4 regions of the Micrococcus sp. IITD107 genome follow, and region 2 is predicted to be linked to each of the others. Evidence: riboswitches for the same ligand, from Rfam matches in the RefSeq annotation. Region 2 holds a riboswitch; each other region holds the start of a gene.
The links. Region 2 has a riboswitch for S-adenosylmethionine ahead of ACEXHE_RS07690 (LLM class flavin-dependent oxidoreductase). Riboswitches for the same ligand answer to the same signal wherever they lie in the genome.

Region 1 (5,445 bases), 120 kb from region 2:
AGAAGAGCCCCGCTGCGGTCGCGGCCCACCACGCCACCACGAGGATCGCCGGGACGATCAGCCCGATCGCCGCGCGGACCACCGGGCGCGCGGACCCCAGGCGCACAGAGGTGCTGGACGCGGAACCGGAGGATGCGGTGGCCGCACCGGTGACCGTCTCGGGGGAGGCCCTGCGTGGCGCCCGGGTCGACGTCGGGGTGGAGGTGGGGGTGGAGGCGGTCACTGGAGGGCCTTCTGTGCGTAGGTGGGCTCAAGCAGTTCGGCCAGAGCTTGGTCGACGGCGGCCTGGTCGCGGACATCGCCGGTCTCCACGAAGATCGGGCCGACCTTCTCCAGCACGTCCAGCTGCGCCTGGCCGGGCACTGGGTCCACGTCGAGGTTCGAGCGTTCCTCGATCACGGTGGTGGCCACCTCGAGGTCCAGTCCGGCCACATCGGCAAGGATCTGGGCGGTCTCCTCGGGGTTCTCCAGGGCCCAGGTGCGGGCCTGCTCGTACACGTCCACCACGGTCTGAGCCAGCTCGGGGGACTCCTCCAGGAACGACTCGGTGGCGTTGAGGAACCCGTAGGTGTTGAAGTCCACGTTGCGGTAGAACAGCGTGGCCCCGGCCTGCTCGGCGCCGGCCATGATCGGATCCAGACCGGACCAGGCGTCCACGGAGCCGTTCTCCAGCGCGGAGCGGCCGTCGGCATGCTGCAGGTTCTGCACCGTCACGTCGGCGGGATCCACACCGGCCTCTTCCAGCGCCTGGATGAGGAAGAAGTAGGGGTCAGTGCCTTTGGTGGCCGCCACGTTCTTGCCCTCGAGCTGGGACACCTCGGTGATCTCCGAGTCGGCGGGCACCACCAGGGCGGACCACTCGGGCTGGGAGTACAGGCTGATCGTCTTGATGGGCGAGCCGTTGGCGCGGGCCAGCAGCGCGGCCGAACCAGCGGTGGAGCCGATGTCGATCGCCTCCGCGCGCAGGGCCTCATTGGCCTTGTTCGAACCGGCTGACTGGACCCATTCCACCTCGACGCCCTCGTCCGTCAGTTCCTCCTCCAGCCACCCCTTCTCCTTGATGACGAGGGAGAGCGGGTTGTAGGTGGCGAAGTCGATGGACAGCGTGTCCGCGGAGGAGCCGCCCCCGGCGTCCCCTCCGGCGCCGGTGCCGCCGGACGCGGAGTTCTCACCGGCCACGCAGCCGGTCAGGGCCAGGGCGGACACGGCGACGACGGCCAGCCCGGTCAGGGCGCGGGCGCGGCGGGGCCGACCGGCTCGTCGGGTGGGGACAGAGGGGGCGATGCGCATGAGTGGCCTTTCGAGACGAAGCGTTCAGGTGAGTCGAGTCAGACGGTCGATGACCGCGAGATGGTGCCACGTGTCAGTGCTGTCAGAACTGACGAGCATGACAGGGTGATGAGGTGAGGCCGCAGTCGGGACCAGGTCCACCGGGGGTGGACCGGCTCCTGGCCCGCAGGCGGGCCGAGGTCAGTGGGTCAGTGTCGGTGGGAGTCCACGCCGAGCCCCTCGAGCAGGGAGGAGCGCAGGGCGGCCAGTTCGGCCGAGCCCCGGTCGCGCGGGCGGCTGCCCGGGACGGTGAGCACCTGCCGCGTGGTGGCCCCTGGACGGTCAGGGTCGGACGGATCCGCGCCCAGCAGCAGGATGCGGTCGGCCAGCTGCAGGGCCTCGTCCACGTCGTGGGTGACCAGCAGGACCGTGGTTCCGGTCTGGGCGTGGATGTCCAGCAGCAGGTCCTGCATCTTCAGCCGCGTCAGGGCATCCAGCGCACCGAACGGCTCGTCCAGCAGCAGCACCCCAGGACGCCGGGCCAGTGCTCGGGCCAGGGATGCGCGCTGGGCCATGCCGCCGGAGACCTCTCGGGGACGGCGTCCGGCTGCGGCCGAGAGTCCCACCAGCTCCAGCAGACGGTCCACCTGCTCTGCACCGGCACTGCGGCTGGTCCGGGAGGGCAGCCCCAGGGCGACGTTCTGGTGGATGGTGCGCCACGGCATCAGGCGCGGCTCCTGAAAGCCCATGGCCGTGCGGTGGTCATGCGGACGGACCGGCTCCTCGCCGATCAGCACGCTGCCGGAGAACCCCTGGTCCAGTCCTGCCGCCGCACGCAGCAGCGTGGACTTGCCGCAGCCGGAGGCGCCGACGATCGCCAGGATCTCGCCGGGGGCGACCGTCAGGCCCACGTCACGCAGGACGGTCCGCGTCCCACCGTCCACGGGGAAGGACCGGCCCACTCCACGGAAGGTGACCGGAAGGCTGCTGGACGCACCCGCTGAGGTGCGGGCGCCGTCGTCGTGAGCGGTGGACTGTCCGGGAGCGGCGGAGGAGGCCGGGCTGGACAGGGAGGGGGCAGTGGTGACTGCGGTCATGGTGAATCACACTCCATCGGTCCTGGCGGTAGCACCCTCGCCCACGGGGTGAGTGGGGGGTTGCTGCGGCGTCACGGAGCCAGATCTCTCAGCCGCTCTGGATGGTTCGTCTTTCCAGTAGGCCTGATTTTGCGCGGAACTGTCAATTTCTGCGGGCCTGTTGGCGTCATGCGCGGTCACGGGAGATGTCGCGGAAAGTCTGGACGAATTGTCGGTCGAGACGGGGACGAAATCGTCAGCCCATGTGAGCAGGCGGTGAGGGGGCGGTGGTGGGCGGATTCATGACGATGTGTGACTTGAGCGACGTTTCGGAGCTGGCGCGACCCGGGCATCAGGGTGCTAAGTTGTGACCACCCATCCAGAGCGGCCGAGAGATCTGGCTCGATGACGCCGCAGCAACCCGCCCATTACGGGGCCAGGGTGCTACCGCCAGGACCGATGGAGCAGTCACGCGACGATCCCACGGAAGAGCCCTGACGGGACGCGCTCGCGGGCTCTTCGCCAAGACGTTGTGTGGGCTTCCGAGGTCATGAACCGAGGAGCATCACATGAGCAAGATCATCACTCGCAGCCCGGGATCTCGCCAGCGCGGAGCCTTCACCGTCGGCCTGGTCGCCATCGCCCTGACCCTCTCCGCCTGCGGAAACGGTGCCCAAGCACAGAACCCCACCACTGGCCCTGAGTCCGCTGCCGCCTCGGGTGAGCCGGTCGAAGGCGGCCACCTGGTATTTGCCGACGTCGTGCCCGCACCGCGCTGGCAGACCCAGTCGGCTACCGACTACCGCCAGGCGAACGTGCTGAATTCGGTGCTGGACCGCCTGACCTACTACGACGCCGAGACCGAGACACTGGTGCCGTGGATCGCCACGGATTGGTCGCCCAATGACGACCTGACCGAGTGGACCTTCACCATTCGCGAGGGCGTGACCTTCTCTGACGGCACTCCTCTGGACGCAGAGGCCGTGGCACGGAATCTCCAGGTCTTTGGCGAGGGCATCACTGACGCGCAGATCCAGCCCAACCAGGACTACAAGAACTTCGTCTCGGCAGAGGTTACCGGCGACGATCAGGTCACCGTGACCCTCTCCGAGCCCAACGCGAACTTCGTCCGCGCCACCTCCTCGGTGACCAGCGGCTTGGTTGCACCCTCGGTCTTCGAACTCGACAATGCCGGTCAGAACGACATTGCCCAGGTCATCGGGTCCGGTCCTTTCACCTTCGAATCGCAGGTGCCCGATCAGGAGATCGTCTTCACCGCCCGTGAGGACTACGCCTGGGCTCCCGAGACCGCGGAGAACCAGGGTGCGCCCTATCTGGACGGCTTCACGCTGCGCTACCTGCCCGAGGTCGGCCACCGTGCCGGCTCCGTCTCGACGGGTCAGGCGGACCTGGTGCGCGGCATCCAGCCGGTGGACGAAGCCACCCTGGAAGCCGCTGGCCACAGCGTCTATGCAGCACCCGGGACGGACCTGTCCTCCAACCACATGGCCGTCCGCTTCGAGAATGAGGAAGTCTCCGACGCACGCGTGCGTCAGGCCCTGCAGATCGGTACCAACCGCGAAGCCATCAAGCAGACCGTGCTCTCGGACAGCTACCAGCTCTCCGGATCGATCTTGAACCACGGTGCCCCGGGCTTCGTGGACCTCTCGGAGGACTTCGCCTACGACCCAGAGCGGGCCAAGGAACTGCTTGATGAAGCCGGGTGGACTGTCGGCTCGGACGGTATCCGTGAGAAGGACGGCCAGCGACTGGAGCTGACGGTTTCCGCCAGCTCGAACTCGGTGGTCATCAAGCCAGTGTTCGACCTGATGGTCCAGCAGTGGGCGGAGCTCGGTGTGAAGTTGACCAGCCGCGCCGGTGACAACACCTTCTTCTTGCAGGCCCAGACCGACGAGACGGTGCCGCTCTATGGCACCCGCGCCTTCAGCTACGGCGGGCTCGGTCCGCTCTACGGCTCCGGTGGAACCCTGACCTTGGCCGACGATCCCGAGTTCGACGAGCTGGTGGACCGCGCTAACGCCGAGGCCGACGAGGACGCCCGCAACGAGATCCTTGCCGAGCAGCAGGACTACATCGTCAACGAGCAGGCCCACGCCATCGTGCTGTGGGACGAAGTTCAGGTCTATGGCGCTCACTCGGGCACGCATGTGGAGTTCACCACCGGTGCGGCTCCGATCTTCCAGGGTGCCTGGAAGGAAGGAGAGTAAGCAGATGGCACGGTATGCCCTCGGTCGTGTCGGCCAGGCGCTGATCGTGATCTGGCTGGCCTACACCGTCGTGTTCCTGTCGGTGCAGCTGCTGCCCAGCGACCCGGTGACGATTTTCCTCTCAGCTGACGCTGCCCCGGATCCGGCGGTGGTGGCCGCGATGCAAGCGCAGTACGGCTACGACCAGCCACTGATCGTGCAGTACCTTGGCCAGCTGGCCGGACTGTTCGTCGGTGACTTCGGCTATGCCTTGAGCGCCGGGCAAACGGTGGTCGAACGCATTGGCGGCGTCATCGGTTCCACCCTGGAATTGGCGGGCTGGGCGTTCGTCTTCGCCGTCGTCCTCTCCTTTGTCTTGGTGAGTGTGGCGAGCTTGGTGAAGGTGCGCTGGGTGCGTGCCGTGCTGGAGGCTTTGCCGCCGTTGTTCTCCTCGGTCCCGGTGTTCTGGGTCGGTCTGATCGCGTTGCAGGTCCTCTCGTTCCAGCTGGGCGTGATGTCGATATTCCCTGATGGATCGTTCCTCTCGCTGACGGTTCCGGTGGTGCTGTTGGGTGCTTACGTCTCCGCACCGATCGCGCAGGTGCTGTTCAAGGCGATCGAGCAGACCTACGCCCAGCCCTTCGTCGACGTGCTGCGAGCCAAGGGTGCCTCAGAAACGCGGATCTTCTTCGCGCACATCCTCAAGAACTCGGTCGCGCCAGCCTTCACCGTCATGGCGATGGCCGTCGGTGCGCTGCTGGCCGGATCGGTCATTACCGAGACGGTGTTCTCCCGCTCCGGGCTGGGCCAGATCGTCCTCCAGGGCGTCACCGCCCAGGACATCCCCCTGGTCCAAGGGCTGGTCCTGATCACGGCCACAGCGTTCGTGGTCT
Region 2 (5,445 bases):
GCCGTCTACTTCACCATCGTCGACGCCACCGACCCCGGTGTGCGCCGGATCGATGACTGGTCCGGATTTGGTCAGCGCCTAACCGCCTCAGGCACCACCACCTTCGACGACGTGCCGGTCTACCCCCACCGGCTCCAGGAGTTCGACACCCCTACGGGAGTGCTGGCCTACACCGTGCTGTGGATCGTCCTGGCCGCCACCCAGACCGGGATCGGTCAGAACGCGTTGCACCAGATCACCCAGTTCGTGCGCGAGCGCCGACGGACGTACAACCACGCCGCCGCCGAGACCCCCGCTCAGGACCCCCTGGTGCACGAGGTCATCGGCGCGGTATCGGCCAAGGTCTCGGTGGCCCGGTTCGCCGTGGCCGGGGCGGCCGCCGTGGCGGAGAAGTCCTTCCGCGCCGTCGGCGGCCACACCGACCTGGAGGACCCGGTGGTCATCCAGGCCCACACCGAGGCGAACATTGCCCTGTCGGAGACCACCGCGGTGGTCTCCGAGCTGATCCTTCAGGCGACCAACCAGATTTTCGAGTCCGGCGGTGCCTCCACAGTCGACACCGGAAAGCACCTGCACCGCCACTGGCTCAACGCCCGCACGATCGCCAGCCACACCCCGCTGATCTACCGCGTCCAGGCGGTGGGAAACTACCGGATCAACGGCATCACCCCGCCGTTCCACTCCACCGCCCGCAACTCCGACCCGAACGCCGCAGCCGCCGCCGCTCAGACCACTCAGGGAGCATGATGACCGCTCAGACCGAGACCACCCAGACCATCAAGACCGCGAACGCCGGCTCTGAGAAGCTGGCCGCACTCCGCGAACGCCTGGCCCCGGAGTTCGCCGGCATCGCCGCCACCGCGGTGGAGCGCGAAGCCGACCACGTGATCGACCCGGAGGTCGTGCGCCGACTGGCCGCGGCCGGCTTCACCTCCCTGCGCGTGCCGACCGAGTACGGCGGGGCAGGACTGTCCTTCGCCGAACAGGCCGAGCTGATCGTGGAGCTGGCCCGTGCCGACTCCAGCATCGTCCAGGCACTGCGTGCACACCTGATCAACCAGGAGTCCGTGCTGGGCCACCCGAACCCGGCCTACCGCGAGCGCTGGCTGCGCCGGATTGCGGAGGGCGCCGTCGTCGGGAATGCCATCACCGAGATCAACAACGCGGTGGGGGAGGGCACCACTACGCTGACCCGCGATGCGGAGGGCACCTGGCGGCTGAACGGCACGAAGTACTACTCGACCGGCACGCTGTACGCCGACTGGATCATCGTCGCGGCGGTGGACGCTGAGGGCGAGGAGACCGCCGCGATCGTGGCGGCTGACGCGCCGGGCGTGACCCTGCTGGACGACTGGGACGGCTTCGGCCAGCAGCTCACCGCCTCCGGCACCACCGTCTTCGAGAGCACGCCCGTCGCGGAGGAAGAGGTCTTCGACGGCGGGCTCGACGACGGAACCCGCGTGGCCACCGGTCAGGCGGCTTGGCAGTTCCTGCACCTGGCCGCCCTGACCGGGATTGGGGAAGCCATCGTGCGCGACGCCGCCGAGTACGTCCGCGGGCGCCGTCGCAGCTTCTCCCACGGTGCCGCCGAGCTGCCCCGCGACGACGCCCAGGTGCTGCAGGTCGTGGGCGAGCTGTCTTCGGCCGCGTTCGCCGCCAGGGCGGCCTTCGACTCCGTGGTCGCCGCCCTCGGCGGTGTGCTGGAACGCGAGGGCTCGCTGGGCGCCGTGGGCCTGCAGCTGCCCGAGGACGTGGTCGACGCCCTGTACGTCCGCGTCTACCAGGCCCAGCAGGTCATCGCCAAGACCGTGCTGGGCGCGGCCACCGCCCTGTTCGAGGTCGGCGGCGCCTCCGCGGTCAGCGGCAGCCGCGGTCTGGACCGGCACTGGCGCAACGCCCGCGTGCTGGCCCAGCACAACCCGCTGATCTATCGCGCCCGACTGTTGGGCGACTGGGAGGTCAACGGCACCGCCCCGGGACGTTCATACCGCCTGGGCTCGGTCCAGAACTGATCTGGCCCTGACCCGGCCCTGACCCGGCCCTGACGGCCGAACCCCGGCCCCATCGCTGACGGACTGTTCACGGTCCGCCGGCGGTGGGGCCACACTGGTGCCCATGGCTCACCCGGTGATGTACGACGACGCGGACCCGCACTTCCAGCGAGTGAGCACCCTGGCCCTGGCTCTGCCGCAGGCCCAGATGAAGGTCTCCCACGGCCGTCCGGCATTCTTCACCCAGAAGGTCTTCGCCTACTGCGGCGCCTCGGTGAAGGTCGAGGGGGCCGACGTCGACGTCTTGGCGCAGGACGCTCGAGCGTTCCGGCCGGCGTATCTGGCCAGCTCCGGCTGGTGGGCCCTGGACCTGTCCGGCCCCAACCCGGACGCCCCTGCTGACAACGACGCTGGACGGAAGATGCCGAGTGGATCGAGATCAGCTACCGCTCGACGGCTCCGACCCGCCTGGTGCGCCAGCTCGAGCCCTGAATGTGACGCAGATTGGCTGCTGACAAGTCACACAACGTCGTTGTGTTCAACATGACGCCGGGTGACCACGCTCACTGGACACGTCCCCGCCGATCCCCCTAGGGTTATTACCAGAATCACGAGTTCCGGTGCGAAGCCCTGGCTGGCCGGACGGCAACCCTCTCGCTGTAGCGGGGTGCTCCAGGTGATGATTCGGCCGGCACGCACGTGACCGGCAAGTACAGCGCTCCCGTGGGCACCAGATGCGAATGTCACCGATCTGCTGTGTCCTGCCCCGCTGGTCCTGCGGCGCGCTGCGATCGAAAGGTTCGCCTCCATGGCCCAGCCTCACCAGTCCTCGCCCACGCCGCTGCACTTCAACGCGTTCGTCATGAACACCACTAGCCACATCCATCACGGACAGTGGCGACGTCCTGACGCTGGCCAGACCGAGTTCGCCGATGTGAACACGTGGATCAACTTGGCCAAGACGCTGGAAGAGGCGAAGTTCGACGCGATGTTCTTCGCCGACGTCGTGGGTCACTATGGCGACGCCGACGCTGACTGGTCGGTCTACGTCGAGCAGGGACTGCAGATTCCTTCCAACGACCCGACCGTGCTGCTGGGTGCCCTGGCCGTGGTGACCGAGAACATCGGCCTGGCCACCACCTCCAACGTCTTCCAGTCCCACCCGTACCAGTTCGCCCGCCAGCTCTCCACGCTGGACCACATCTCCAACGGCCGTATCGCCTGGAACATCGTCACCGGCACCCAGGACAACGGCTCGCGCAACTTCGGTCTGCCGCGGCTGACCGACCACACCGAGCGCTACCGCTGGGCTCAGGAGTATGTGGACGTGACCTACAAGCTTTGGGAAGGCTCCTGGGATGAGGGCGCGGTGCTCAAGGACCGCGAGGGCTCCCGCTACTCTGATCCGGCCAAGGTGCACAAGATCCACCATGTGGGTGAGCGCTACTCGGTGGAGGGCCCGCACCTGCCTTCGCCCTCCCCGCAGCGCACGCCGTTGCTGTTCCAAGCTGGCGCCTCGGCTTCCGGCAGGGACTTCGCCGCCCGCAATGCCGAGGCCGTCTTCATCATCTCCGCCACCCCGGATGTGGCCCGCCAGCAGATCGAGGACACCCGCCGCCGTGCGGTGGAGGCCGGCCGAGCGCCGGAGGACATCAAGTTCTTCCAGGGGCTCAGCTTCATCATCGGGGACACCGAGGGGGAGGCGCAGGCCAAGCTGGCGGAGGCCGAGCAGTTCGCCTCGGTGGACGGCTACCTGGCCCACGCCGCGCTGGTGGACCCCGACGGCCGCGTCTACCCGCCGGACACCCCGCTCTCCGCAGTGGACACCAACACGCAGAAGGGCTTCACCGAGTGGGTCTCCAAGGCCATCACCGACCGTGAGCCCGTGGTGGCGGATGTGGCCTGGCGCAGTCACCGCAACAACCGCCTGGTGGGCACACCGGAGCAGATCGCCGATCAGCTGCAGCTCTGGCAGGACGCCGGGGTGGACGGGATCAACGTCGTCAACTGGGTGATCCCGGGCTCTTTCGAGGAGTTCGCCGAGAAGGTCCTGCCGGTGCTGCGCGAGCGCGGACTGGCCCCGAGCGAGTACCGGCCGGGCACGCTGCGGCAGAAGCTCTTCGGCCGCGACCGCCTGCCGGACACCCACCCGGCCGCCCAGTACCGGGGCGCCTTCGCCGAGACCGATCAGGTCCTCCGATCCGGTGAGCCCCGGGATGCGGCAGCCGACCACGAGCCGGCAGCGGCCGGCGTCGGGAACTGACCGGCACCTCCATTTGCCCGGGTGACGGGCGAGCGGTTGGCCCCAGACCGTCCGTCACCCAGTGCCTCTCCTTGAGTGACCGGCCCCTGAGCACCTCGCCGTGCACGTCGCCGGTCGCCTCCCACTCTCGCCGAAAGGGCATCATGAGCACCCCACCTTCACCGAACGCGCCCGGGAACGGGCACTTTCACCCACCACGAGGCGCCGATCGCGCCCGCAATGCGCGCCGCATCTCCCTGGCTGCCGGGGCGGCTGTCTCCGCGCTCACCCTGGCCGGCTGCGTGGCCGGTTCCGGAACCATCGAGCGGACCTCGGCCACCGAGAAAGACGGCGGCATCATCCGCTACGCCCACTTGCAAGAAGTCCCCTGCGTCTACGGTGGCTGGGTTCAGCAGGCCTTCACCTCACGCCAAGTCCTGGACGCCCTGGTGTCTGCCGAACCCGACGGATCGGTGGTCCCCTGGATCGCCACCGACTGGTCCGTGTCCGATGACCGACTGACCTGGACCTTCACCCTGCGCGAGGACGTCACCTTCACCGACGGCACAGCGCTGGACGCCGAGGCCGTGGCCTACAACTTCGACTACTGGATGAACGGCGGCAATGGCACCGCGGCCGCACATCTGGGCGGGTTCTACGAGTCGGCGGAGGCCACCGGGCCCTACGAGGTCGCGGTGCACCTGTCCAAGCCGTACAGTCCCTTCCTCTCCAGCGTCAGCCAGCCCTACTTCGGCCTGCAGTCACCGACCGCACTGCGCGAGCGAACGGCCGAAGAGAACTGCGAGCAGCCGATCGGGTCGGGTCCGTTCGTGGTGGAGGAATGGCGGCGTGGTGAGTACCTGCAGTTCACGCGCAACGAGGACTACAACTGGGCCCCGGCCAACGCGGATCATCAAGGACCGGCCCACGTGGCCGGGATCCGGTGGAGCTTCGTTCAGGACAACACCTCTCGTTACGGATCTCTGCTCAGCGGGGAGTCCGACGCCATCGGCGAGATCCCCGCGGTGAACATGGCCGATGCTCGGTCCCGGTACCAGGTCGATCAGTACATCACCCCGGGCCGGCCAGTGACGCTCTCGCTGAACACCCAGCGAGGACTGTTCCAGGACGAACGCCTGCGCAAGGCGCTGGCCTACTCCCTGGATCGGGAGGCCATCGTCGACTCGGCCTTCCTGGGCACCGTTCCCTTTG
Region 3 (5,445 bases), on a different contig from region 2:
CTGTCCCGTCCGCCGAGGTGCACCGTGAACCAGTCCCAGCCGCCGACTGCTTCTGACTCCAATTCCGTCAGCTCCCTGGCGCCGAACGTCCCTGCCGATCTGGCACGGGACGTGATCGAGTTCCGTCGGCAGCTGCACGGACACCCTGAGCTGGACCTGGATCTGCCCCGCACCCAGGCGGCTGTGCTGGAACGGCTCGCCCGCCTGCAGCAGCAGCTGGGCGATGACCCGCGCACCGGCCAGCCCGTGCTGGAGGTGACCGTGGGCCGGGAGCTGAGCTCCGTCGTCGTGGTCCTGCGGGGAGGCGCCCCCGTGCCGGAGGGGACCCGCCGGCCCGTGGTGCTGCTGCGCGGGGACATGGACGCGCTGCCGGTGACCGAGGAGACCGGGCTGGACTATGCGCCCGAGGTGCCCGGGACCATGCACGCCTGCGGACACGACCTGCACACCGCCGGGCTCTACGGCGCGCTGGCCTGGCTGGGACAGCGCCGGGAGGAGCTGGTGGCCGATGTGGTGGGCATGTTCCAGCCGGGGGAGGAGACCGATGGCGGCGCGAAGCGGATGATCGAGGAGGGGCTGCTCGAGGCCGCCGGGCAGCCCGTGGACACCGCCTACGCGATCCACGTGTACTCCGCCAAGTACCCGCACGGCATGCTGGTCAGCCGCCCCGGTCCCATCCAGGCCGGCTGTGATGACCTGATCGTCACGGTGCAGGGCAACGGCGGGCACGGCTCGGTGCCGCACCTGGCCCAGGACCCGGTTCCGGTGGCGGCCGAGATGGTGATGGCGCTGCAGTCGCTGGTGACCCGGCAGTTCGACGCGTTCGACCCCGTGGTGGCCACCGTGGGTCACCTGACCGCGGGGACGGCGGCGAACATCATCCCGGACACCGCCACCCTGGGGATCACCCTGCGCACGTTCTCGGCGGAGTCGCGGGAGCGGCTGATCCCGGCGGTGGAGCGGATGGCCCACGGGATCGCCGCCGCCCACGGGATGACTGCGGACGTGCGGCCTGACTGCGAGTTCCCGGTCACCGTGAACGACCCCGCCGCGGTGGAGTTCGCCCGCGAGGTGATCGAGGACCTGTACGGGCCGGAGTCCTACCTGGACCTTCCGGAGGCCGAGCCGGGCAGCGAGGACTTCTCCGAGGTGCTCCAGCGCGTGCCCGGGGCCTACATCCTGCTGGGTGCGGTGCCGGAGGGGCAGGACCCGGAGACGGCCGAGAGCAACCACTCACCCCGGGCCGTGTTCGACGACGCTGTGCTGCCCCGCGCCGTGGAGGTGCTGGCCGAACTGGCCCTGCGCACCCCCGCCGTGCAGGACCCGGACCAGGCCGCCGGGACAGACGCCTGATCAGTCCCGGCTCACGGTGAACGTGGCCACCCCGTGGGCCACCGGATCTCCGTCCTGGGTGGAGACTTCTTCCTCCACCATCACCAGCTTCCCGCCGCGCTTGCGCACCTCGGCAGTGGCCGTCAGGGTGTCTCCGACCCGGCCAGGGTTCAGGTAGGTGACGGCGAGCTGGGCGGTGGCGGTCTTCTCGCTCTCCTCCAGCCCGTCCCGCACAGCCTCGCCCATGGCGGCGTCCAGCAGCGTGGCGACCAGCCCTCCCTGGACACCCCCGTCTGCGTCACACGACGCCATGTGACGGCGCTCTCCGTCCCGTGCCGCCTAGTCTGACCGCATCACCATCCAGAGCGGCTGAGAGACCTGGCTCCGTGACGCCGCAGCAACCCGTGGGGCCTCCCCGACGGGTGCTACCGCCAGGACCGATGGAGACCCGGTCCCGCATCGCCCGGCCTTGAGCCGCGTCGGCGGGCACCGCGATTCGTCGGTGTGACCGAGAGGACCGCCGCATGTGCACCGCCTACACCGCCCTGTCCGCCCGCTTCCAGCCGCTCTTCGACCAGATCGCGGCCGGATCGCTGGAACGGGACCTGGAGCGCCGGTTGCCGTTCGAGGAGGTGCGGATGCTGGACGAGGCCGGGTTCGGAGCCCTCCGCGTCCCCGTGGCCCAGGGCGGGGCGGGTGCGAGCATCGAGGACTTCATCCGCCTGCTGATCGACCTGGCTGAGGCGGATTCGAACATCGCCCACCTGTACCGCTCCCACGCCGGCTTCGTGGAGTCCCTCCGCTTCCTTCCCGACGACGTCCAGGCCACCTGGTATGCACGGGTCCTGGCCGGTGTCACGGTGGGGAACGCGTCCACCGAGAAGGGCGGGAACCGTCTGGGGACGCTCAACACAGTGCTGCGGCCCACCGAGGACGGGTGGACGCTGAACGGCCGGAAGTTCTACGCCACCGGCTCGATCTTCTCCGACTACACCCGGGTCTCCGCGGCGGTGCAGGACGCAGACGGGACGGTGCAGCCCGGACGCCGGTTCGCCCTGGTGCCCACCGATGCGGACGGCGTCACCCTGGAGGACGACTGGGACGGGTTCGGGCAGAAGCTGACCGGCACCGGCACCGCCGTGTTCGATCAGGTCCAGCTCCCGGAGGACGCCGTGCTGGGCCGCACCGTGGGGACCCCGGAGGCCATTCATGAGGCAGGGTTCTTCCAGCTGGTGCTGCTGGCGGTGCTGGCCGGGATCGCCCGGGCGGCCCGCCGGGACGCCGCCGCTACGGTGGCCGGCCGGGCGCGCACGTTCAACACCGGCTCCGGCTTGCCGTTCCGGGAGGATCCGCTCATCCAGGAGGCCACCGGCCGGATCGCGGCCTCGGCCTTCTCCGCCGAGGCCACGGTGCTGCACGCGGCCCGTGCCTTCGACGACGCCCTGGCGGCGGCCGCCGCCACCGGAGCTGACCGCTTCGGCCACCAGGGTGAGGTGCCCCGGGAGCTGCATCTGGCGGAGGTCGCCGTAGAGCACGCCCAGGTGACCGTGCCGGAGCTGGCCCTGCGTGCGGCCCAGGACCTGTTCCTGACGGTGGGCGCCTCGGCCACTTCCACGTCCAAGGGGCTGGACCGCCACTGGCGCAACGCCCAGACGGTGGCCACCCACAACCCGATCGCCTTCCGCGCCCGGGCCCTGGGGGACTACTGGATCAACGGCACCCTGCCGGAGGGGCTGAACGCCATCGGTGACGCAGCCCCCTCCCCGGCGGCGGGGGCGGTCAGCCCCGGCCGGTGAAGTTCGGCTTGCGCTTCTCCTGGAAGGCGGCGAACCCCTCGGAGTAGTCGGCGGTGCCGCAGAGGTCGCCCTGGGTCCGGTTCTCCTTCTCCACCGAGTCCCACAGGCCCATCCGCTCGTCGCGGACCTGGGCCACCAGGGCGCGAGAGGCCAGGAACGCCTGCGTGGCGCCCTGGGCCGCGGCGGCGGCCTTGGTCCGGGTGAACTCCAGCAGCTCATCGGCCGGAACGGACCGGGAGAACAGCCCGGAGCGCACAGCCTCGTCGCCGCTCATCAGCTCCGCGGTGTAGATCAGGTCCAGGGTGCGGTGGGCGCCCAGCCGTTCGGTGAACAGCGCGTGCCCGCCGGAGTCCAGGGTGGCGCCCAGGTTGGCGAACGGGGAGCCGATCTTGGCGGTGTCTGCCACGTAGACCACGTCGGTGGCGATGGCCAGGCCCAGGCCCACGCCCAGGCAGGCACCCTGCACGGCGGCGAAGGTCGGTGCCGGGAAGTCGGCCATCTGCCGCAGCACGGGGGTGACCTTCTGCGCCAGGTAGTCGTAGGCGTCGTCCGTGGCGGGGGTGACGTTGGAGATGTCCCGGCCGGCGCAGAACCCGCGGCCCTCGCCGCGCAGCAGCAGCGCCCGCACGGAGCCCTCCTGGGCCTTCGCCGCGGCCTCGGTGTAGGCGGCGGCGAGGTCGGCCAGGGCCTGCTCGTCCAGCGAGTTCATCTTTTGCGGGGCGTTCAGGGTCACCTCGGCCACGGAGTCCGCCGGGCCGGTGTAGGTCAGCTCGATCATGGGATCAGTCCCTTCAGGAGAGGATCAGGCGTCGAAGTCGACGACCAGTTCCTTGGAGGTCGGGCGGGTCTGGCAGGTCAGCACGTAGCCGCGCTCCACCTCGTCCTTCTCCAGGGCGTAGTTCTCCTCCATCTCGAACTCACCCTTGACCACCTTGGCCCGGCAGGTGCCGCACACGCCGCCGGCGCAGGCGAACGGGGTGTCCGGGCGCACGCGCAGGGCGGCGTTGAGCACCGTCTCGTGGGCGGAGACCGGGGACTCGATCGAGGAGGAGAGCCCGTCCAGACGGAACTCGATGGTGTAGTTCTCACCGGAAGGGTCGGCCACCACGGCACGGCCCTGCTGGCCCTGCGGGCGATCGGGCTGACCGGTGGTGAACAGCTCGAAGCGGATCTTGTCCTCCGGGACGCCGCGCTTGGCCAGGGTGTCCCGGCACATCTGCACCAGCTCGAACGGGCCGCACAGGAACCATTCGTCGGCCTCGGTCACCCGCACCACATGGTTCAGCAGCTCGTCCAGCTTGTCCTGGTCGATCCGCCCGGACATCAGGGGGCTGATCCGCTGCTCGCGGGAGAGCACGTGGTGCACGGCCAGACGCGAGGGGTACTTGTCCTTCAGATCGCCCAGGTCCTCGGAGAACATCACGTCCATCGCGGAGCGGTTGGCGTAGACCAGGTCGAAGGTGGAGGTGTTCGAGGCGCGCAGCACGGCCTTGGCGATCGACATGATCGGGGTGATGCCCGAGCCGGCGGCGAAGGCGACCAGGTGGACGTTGGCCTTGCCAGCCACCTCCTTCTCAGCCAGCTTCTCGGCGTCGTTCATGGAGGTCACATTGACCTTGGAGGTGAACGCGCCCTGCGGGTTCATCACCTCCATGCGGTCTCCGGCCTTGAGGTTCTCGTTGGCCCAGGTGGAGAACAGCCCGCCCAGGTCCTTCTTGATGGCCACACGGATCTCACCGGGCTTCGGGTCGGTGCAGATCGAGTAGGACCGGCGCACCTCCTGGCCGTCGATCTGGGCGCGCAGCGCCACGTACTGGCCGGGCACGTAGTCGTAGTCGTCCTGCAGCTGCTCGGGGATGGCGAAGGCCACCTCCACGGAGTCGGCGGTCAGGCGCCGGACCTCGGCGACCTCGAGCTCGTTGAACGTGGCACGGCGGCGGCCGGTGGTCTCTGTGGTCTCAGTCATCAGTGCACCTTGAAGTAGTCGAAGGGTTCCAGGCAGTCCTGGCAGGTGTACAGCGCCTTGCAGGCAGTGGAGCCGAACCGGGTCAGCTCCTGGGTCTTGAGCGAATGGCAGCGCGGGCACTTCACGGCCAGCCCCATCCGCACCGGTCCGGCCGCGGCCTTCCCGGTGGGCGGAGCGATCCCGTACTCGTTGAGCTTGCGCTTGCCGTCCTCGGTCATCCAGTCGGTGGTCCAGGCCGGCTGCAGCACCAGCTCCACCTCCACCTGGTCCCAGCCCTCGGCCTTCAGAGCGGAGCTCACATCATCGGTGATGGTCTCCATGGCCGGGCAGCCGGAATAGGTGGGGGTGATC
Region 4 (5,445 bases), 110 kb from region 2:
GCAGCGTGATTTGGGCTTGACGTACATCTTCATCTCCCACGACCTGCACATCGTGGAGCAGATCTCCGACCGCGTCGGTGTCATGCAGGCCGGCCGCCTTGTGGAGAGCGGAACCGTGCGCGAGATCTTTGACTCTCCTCGCGAGCACTACACCCAGGCGCTGCTAGCAGCGAACCCCGGGAACCTGCTGCGCGAGCTCACCCCGGTCCACTAGGAGGACACAGCTCATGACGAACCACTCCACTACCGCCACAGGCGGTGCACAGGGGACTCGCCCGCGACTGATCATCAACGCTTTCCTCATGAATACTGGCAGCCACATCCAGGGCGGCCAGTGGCGACGCCCGGAAGCCCAACAGCACCGATTCAATGAGCTGAGCATGTGGCAGGAGCTGGCGCGGGAACTTGAAGACGCCAAGTTTGACGCAATGTTCTTCGCCGACGTCGTCGGCCTCTATGGGAATCACGACGGCGGATGGGCTGAGCACCTGCGCCATGGACTGCAGATTCCCTCGAACGACCCGGTCGTGCTGCTCTCTGCGCTGGCGGCGACGACGGAGAACATCGGCCTGGCCGCCACCAGCTCGATCATCCAGTCCCACCCCTTCCAGTTCGCCCGTCAGATGTCGACCTTGGACCATCTTTCCGGCGGCCGGGTGGGATGGAACATTGTGACGTCGGCCCTGGAAAACTCCCATCGGAACTTCGGTGCAGCTGGTCTGGAGAAGCACGATGACCGCTACGCCTGGGCTGATGAATACATGGACGTGGTCTACAAGCTCTGGGAAGGATCCTGGGACGACGGGGCACTGCTGCAGGACAAGGCCGGAAGTGTCTTCTCCGACCCAGAGCGGGTTGCCAAGATCCACCACCAGGGTGTTCGCTACTCTGTCGAAGGGCCGCACCTGTCCAGCCCTTCCCCGCAGCGGACCCCTCTACTGTTTCAGGCTGGAGCCTCCCCGCGAGGCCAGGAGTTCTGTGCCACACACGCCGAAGCCACGTTCACGGCGCTGGTGGATCCTTCCCATGCGGCCGAGTACACCGCCAAGGTGCGGGACCGTGCCGAATCCTTAGGCCGCGCGCGCGACAGCATCAAGTTCCTCCAAGGCTTCCACATCATCGTGGGGTCCACGGAGGCAGAAGTGCAGCGCAAGAGTGATGACCTGGAGCAGACTCTGGACATGGACTCCCTGTTGAGCCACATAGGAGGAAACCTCGGAGTGGACTTCGGCGGGCTCCCCTTGGACACCAAAATGAAGGACCTCACCACCGAGGGCGGCCAAGGACACTTGGCGGCTGTCCGCCGTGCGGCGAATACCGAGGACCCCACACTGGAGGACTTCGTGCGCTACCGGTCCATCAACAACCGACTGGCCGGAACACCCGAGCAGATCGCCGATGTCTTGGAACAGTGGCAAGACGCAGGCATCGATGGCATCAACATCATCAATTCCACTCTGCCCGGCACATATACCGACATCATCCAGGGGCTACTGCCCGAACTGAGACGCCGGGGGCTTGCGCAAGTTGAGTACGCGCCGGGCACACTGCGCCAGAAGCTCACCGGACAAGGCGACCGTTTGCCCGAGGGCCACCCCGGAGCAACATACCGCGGCGCGTTCGTTGAGTACTCCGCAGCAGCCACTGAACGCCCCCGGGAGCAGACTGAAGTGGAACCACTTCCCGTCGGCTCATGAAGGGAGTTCACCTGAGGCACCTGTCATGGGACGACACTTGGTTCGACCCGGTGCCCGCGGTGTGCTCGAATGAACCACGTACCCATCACGAGCGGCCGAGAGACCTGGATCGTTGACGCCGCAGCAACCCCCGCATGGACGGATCGGTGCTACTGCCAGGACCGATGGAAGGAGCATCATCGTGCCTGAATCCACTTTCCCCACCACCGCCTCCGGTCAGCGGGAGATCCTCTTCAACGCCTTCGACATGAACTGCGTGGCCCACCAGTCACCGGGTCTGTGGCGTCACCCGGAGGACAAGTCGCGCACCTACAACACCCTGGGCTACTGGACCAACCTGGCCCAGACCCTGGAGCGTGGCCTATTCGATGGACTGTTCATCGCCGACGTGCTCGGTCCCTATGACGTCTACGGCAACTCGGACGAGGCGACTCTAAAGGCCGGCACCCAGGTGCCCACCAATGACCCGATCCTCGTGGTGCCACCGATGGCCGCCGTCACCGAGAACCTCACCTTCGGCGTCACCGCCGGAACCGCCTACGAGCACCCTTACTCCTTCGCCCGCCGTCTGGCCACGCTGGACCACCTCACCGAGGGCCGCGTGGGCTGGAACGTGGTGACCGGCTACCTGCCCTCGGCAGCCCGCAACTTCGGTCACGACGACCAGATGGAGCACGACGAGCGCTACAACCACGCCGACGAGTACCTCGATGTGGTCTATAAGCTGCTCGAGGGCTCCTGGGAGGACGACGCCGTCGTCGAGGACCGTGAGAACGGTGTCTTCATTGACCCGACCAAGGTCCACCGCATCGAGCACGAGGGCAAGTACTTCAAGACCCCCGGCATTGCCTTCACCGAGCCCAGCAAGCAGCGCACCCCGGTGATCTACCAGGCCGGTGCCTCCACCCGTGGCCGCGCCTTCGCCGGCAAGCACGCTGAGGCCGTGTTCATCAACCCGCCGACCCCGGACCTGATCAAGGCCACCACCACCAAGCTGCGCCAGGCTGCGGTGGAGGCAGGTCGCGACCCGTACGACATCCGGATCATGTCCATGCAGACCATCGTCACCGGTGCCACCGACGAGGAGGCGCAGGCCAAGTACGAAGAGCTGGCCAGCTACACCGACGTCGAGGGCGGCCTGGTGCTGATGAGCGGCTGGATGGGCATCGACCTGTCTCAGTTCGACCTGGATGAGCCGCTGGGCGACGTGGAGTCCAACGCGATCCAGTCGACCATCGAGACCTTCAAGAAGGCATCCGGCGACGACGAGAACCCCTGGACCGTGCGTCGCATCGCCGAGTGGTGCGGTGTGGGCGGCTTCGGCCCGGTGATCATCGGCTCCGGTGAAACTGTGGCTCGCCGCCTGGCCGAGATCCAGGACGAGACCGACATCGACGGCTTCAACCTGGCCTACCACATCACCCCGGGCACCTTTGAGGACATCGTGGAGTACGTGGTGCCGGAGCTGCAGAAGCTCGGCCGCTACAAGACCGAGTACCGCGAGGGCACCATGCGCAACAAGCTCTTCGGCAAGGGTGACCACTTGCCGGAGAACCACTACGGCGCCCGGTTCGCCCTGAGGAACCGCAGGCCGGTGGGCTGAGCGGACACGGCCCGTTCCGGAGGGGCTCCGGAAGGGCCCCCGACGACGGCACCCCAGGTTCCCTGCGCAGGGAACCTGGGGTGCCGTCATCGTGAGAGGTGAGCGGGGGCTCACCGGGCGGGCGCGTGGCCCACGGGGAGCCGTGGCTCAGTAGCGGGTGAGTCCGCCGCCCTCGTTCTCGAGGGACTGCGAGGGGTCGGACACAGCGTCCTTGCCTGCGGTGGTCTTCTCTGAGCCGGCCGTGACGTTGCCCTTGGTCGGATCTGCGTCGCCGGCGTCCTTCTCGGAGCCGTCCTTGACCTCGTTGACCTTGTCCGTCACTTTGTCCGTCACATCCTTCGCGGTGGTGGAGACCTTGTCCGCCACCAAGGGGGCCTTGGTCTTCATGGTCTCTGTGGCCTCATGGACCTTCTGCTGCGTCTTGGGGTCCTGCCAGAAGCTCTTGGCGTTGTTGCTCATCTTCTCCAGGTTGCGGCGGCCTTCCTGGCTGCCCAGCAGGTAGCCGAGCGCGGCGCCGATGCCGAGGGTGATCAGTCGCATGGTGTGTCTCCTAATCGTGGCGGGGACTCAGGGGGACTCCGCCTGTGGGGTGTCCTCTGTTGAGTCTTCTCCGGATGCCGCCGCCGGTCAACTTGTTCCCAGCGAACGCCCAGGGAACTCGTGCTTCACATCACGTCGTAGCGGCTGCGCACGATCTGGTAAGCGCCATAGCGCATCAGGCCGATCCCCAGCGCCCCGAGGGCGATCTCGCCGAACGGCTGTGCCTGGGACAGGGCACGACGACGCCCAGCGAGTGGGCCATCAGGGTGGCGGTCAGCGACTGGGTGGACTCGGTGGAGTAGCTGCTGCCGCCGAACCCATAGGTGCCGAAGACTACGGTGAGCGCGGAGAACACGACTGCTTGGCCCAGGGCCTTGCCGCGGGCCTTCCAACGGTCGGCGCGGTCTGAACCCCTGCCGGATCCGGTGGAGGACCCGTTCGGGACCAGGGCCTGCAGGAGGTTCCACAGGACCAGCGCCGCGCAGCCCAGCAGGCAGAACCAGATGAGCACCATCCCCCAGGGCACCCCGGCCACGGTCTGGGCGGCGGGGGCCGTGGTGGTGGCTCCGTCCTTCACCGCTTCCGTGGTGCGGCGGCCTTGTCGGAGAGGCTGTGGTCCAGGGGATCAGAGTGCCAGACTGTCGGGGTGAACGGTGCAGACAGAGCGGACAGTGCAGGCGGGGAGCAGCTGGCGTGGGCCCGAGGGTCGGACTGGGCTTGGCAGGTCTGCGCAGACCAGACAGGGGCCTGGTTGGACTGGCCCTTCGACCCCCGCACTCCGGTGTTAAGGTGCGAGGGCGGCCGCAGGGGCCGGCCCGGATGTTCGCGTTGATCTCCGAGCACCGTCTGCACCTCAAGTGTGACCCGGAGCTGGCTGTCCGCCTGCGGGCAGCGCACGAGTTCGTCGAGCCCGGCTGGCACATGTCCAAGAAGCACTGGAACACCGTCCGCCTGGACCTGCTCGGCGAGATGGACGGGGCCGCGCGGGACGCCGCCCTGGACCTGGTCCGGGAGATGATCGAGGACTCGTGGGACCTGGTGGTGGAGCAGCTGCCGCGCGCCGACGCAGAACGACTGCGGCTTGCCGAGGCGTTCACCCCGGACCCGTAGTCGTCCGGCCATCCGACGGGGACTCGCCCCGGGACTCCCACCGGGACTCACGCTGCGGGCCGCGGGTCCTCCGGGGCCAGGCTCAGCCGGGCGTGGTGCCAGCGGTGGATGCCCTCCAGCAGCAGGCAGGCCACGGCACCGATCGCCACGGCGGCCAGCCCCAGGTCCAGCGGCGGCAGCTCGAACTGGTGGAACTGCTGGGAGATCGGCACGGTCAGCACCAGGAACAGCAGCACGTGCATGGACCCGATCAACAGCAGCTTCCACCGGTTGAGCGGACGCGAGATCAGGTTCAGCACCCACAGGCCCATCAGGGTCAGCGTCATCACCGAGGAGGTCTGGATCTGCTGCACGGACACCGCCGCCGGATCCTCCACGAACCACCGCGCGAAGGCGTTCACCGCGAGCATGCCCAGCAGGATCACCACACCGGAGGGGATGGCGAACGTCAGGGCCCGGCCCAGGAACCCGGGCACATACCGCCGCGGGTTGGGC

Region 1: another riboswitch for S-adenosylmethionine. It lies ahead of ACEXHE_RS08235 (ABC transporter ATP-binding protein); the one in region 2 lies ahead of ACEXHE_RS07690 (LLM class flavin-dependent oxidoreductase).
Region 3: another riboswitch for S-adenosylmethionine. It lies ahead of ACEXHE_RS12715 (acyl-CoA dehydrogenase family protein); the one in region 2 lies ahead of ACEXHE_RS07690 (LLM class flavin-dependent oxidoreductase).
Region 4: another riboswitch for S-adenosylmethionine. It lies ahead of ACEXHE_RS08205 (LLM class flavin-dependent oxidoreductase); the one in region 2 lies ahead of ACEXHE_RS07690 (LLM class flavin-dependent oxidoreductase).

What each region holds. Positions count from the first base shown of each region.
Region 1 is NZ_JBHFFN010000003.1:269,271-274,715, reverse strand. Features, by position in the region: gene ACEXHE_RS08245 (ABC transporter permease) at 1-106, opposite strand, end outside; gene ACEXHE_RS08240 (aliphatic sulfonate ABC transporter substrate-binding protein) at 220-1,290, opposite strand; gene ACEXHE_RS08235 (ABC transporter ATP-binding protein) at 1,479-2,366, opposite strand; SAM riboswitch class I at 2,377-2,474, opposite strand; SAM riboswitch class I at 2,718-2,810, shown strand; gene ACEXHE_RS08230 (ABC transporter substrate-binding protein) at 2,915-4,573, shown strand; gene ACEXHE_RS08225 (ABC transporter permease) at 4,578-5,445, shown strand, end outside.
Region 2 is NZ_JBHFFN010000003.1:152,439-157,883, reverse strand. Features, by position in the region: gene ACEXHE_RS07705 (acyl-CoA dehydrogenase) at 1-747, shown strand, start outside; gene ACEXHE_RS07700 (acyl-CoA dehydrogenase family protein) at 747-2,012, shown strand; gene ACEXHE_RS07695 (hypothetical protein) at 2,116-2,538, shown strand; SAM riboswitch class IV at 2,598-2,710, shown strand; gene ACEXHE_RS07690 (LLM class flavin-dependent oxidoreductase) at 2,800-4,254, shown strand; gene ACEXHE_RS07685 (ABC transporter substrate-binding protein) at 4,398-5,445, shown strand, end outside.
Region 3 is NZ_JBHFFN010000009.1:61,001-66,445, forward strand. Features, by position in the region: gene ACEXHE_RS12705 (M20 family metallopeptidase) at 25-1,353, shown strand; gene ACEXHE_RS12710 (PaaI family thioesterase) at 1,354-1,644, opposite strand; SAM riboswitch class I at 1,686-1,779, shown strand; gene ACEXHE_RS12715 (acyl-CoA dehydrogenase family protein) at 1,857-3,128, shown strand; gene ACEXHE_RS12720 (enoyl-CoA hydratase/isomerase family protein) at 3,112-3,906, opposite strand; gene paaE (1,2-phenylacetyl-CoA epoxidase subunit PaaE) at 3,931-5,094, opposite strand; gene paaD (1,2-phenylacetyl-CoA epoxidase subunit PaaD) at 5,094-5,445, opposite strand, start outside.
Region 4 is NZ_JBHFFN010000003.1:261,336-266,780, reverse strand. Features, by position in the region: gene ACEXHE_RS08215 (dipeptide ABC transporter ATP-binding protein) at 1-214, shown strand, start outside; gene ACEXHE_RS08210 (LLM class flavin-dependent oxidoreductase) at 303-1,697, shown strand; SAM riboswitch class I at 1,777-1,868, shown strand; gene ACEXHE_RS08205 (LLM class flavin-dependent oxidoreductase) at 1,879-3,300, shown strand; gene ACEXHE_RS08200 (YtxH domain-containing protein) at 3,448-3,840, opposite strand; gene ACEXHE_RS08195 (hypothetical protein) at 3,966-4,025, opposite strand; gene ACEXHE_RS08190 (hypothetical protein) at 4,016-4,417, opposite strand; gene ACEXHE_RS08185 (MmcQ/YjbR family DNA-binding protein) at 4,660-4,950, shown strand; gene ACEXHE_RS08180 (HAD-IC family P-type ATPase) at 4,998-5,445, opposite strand, start outside.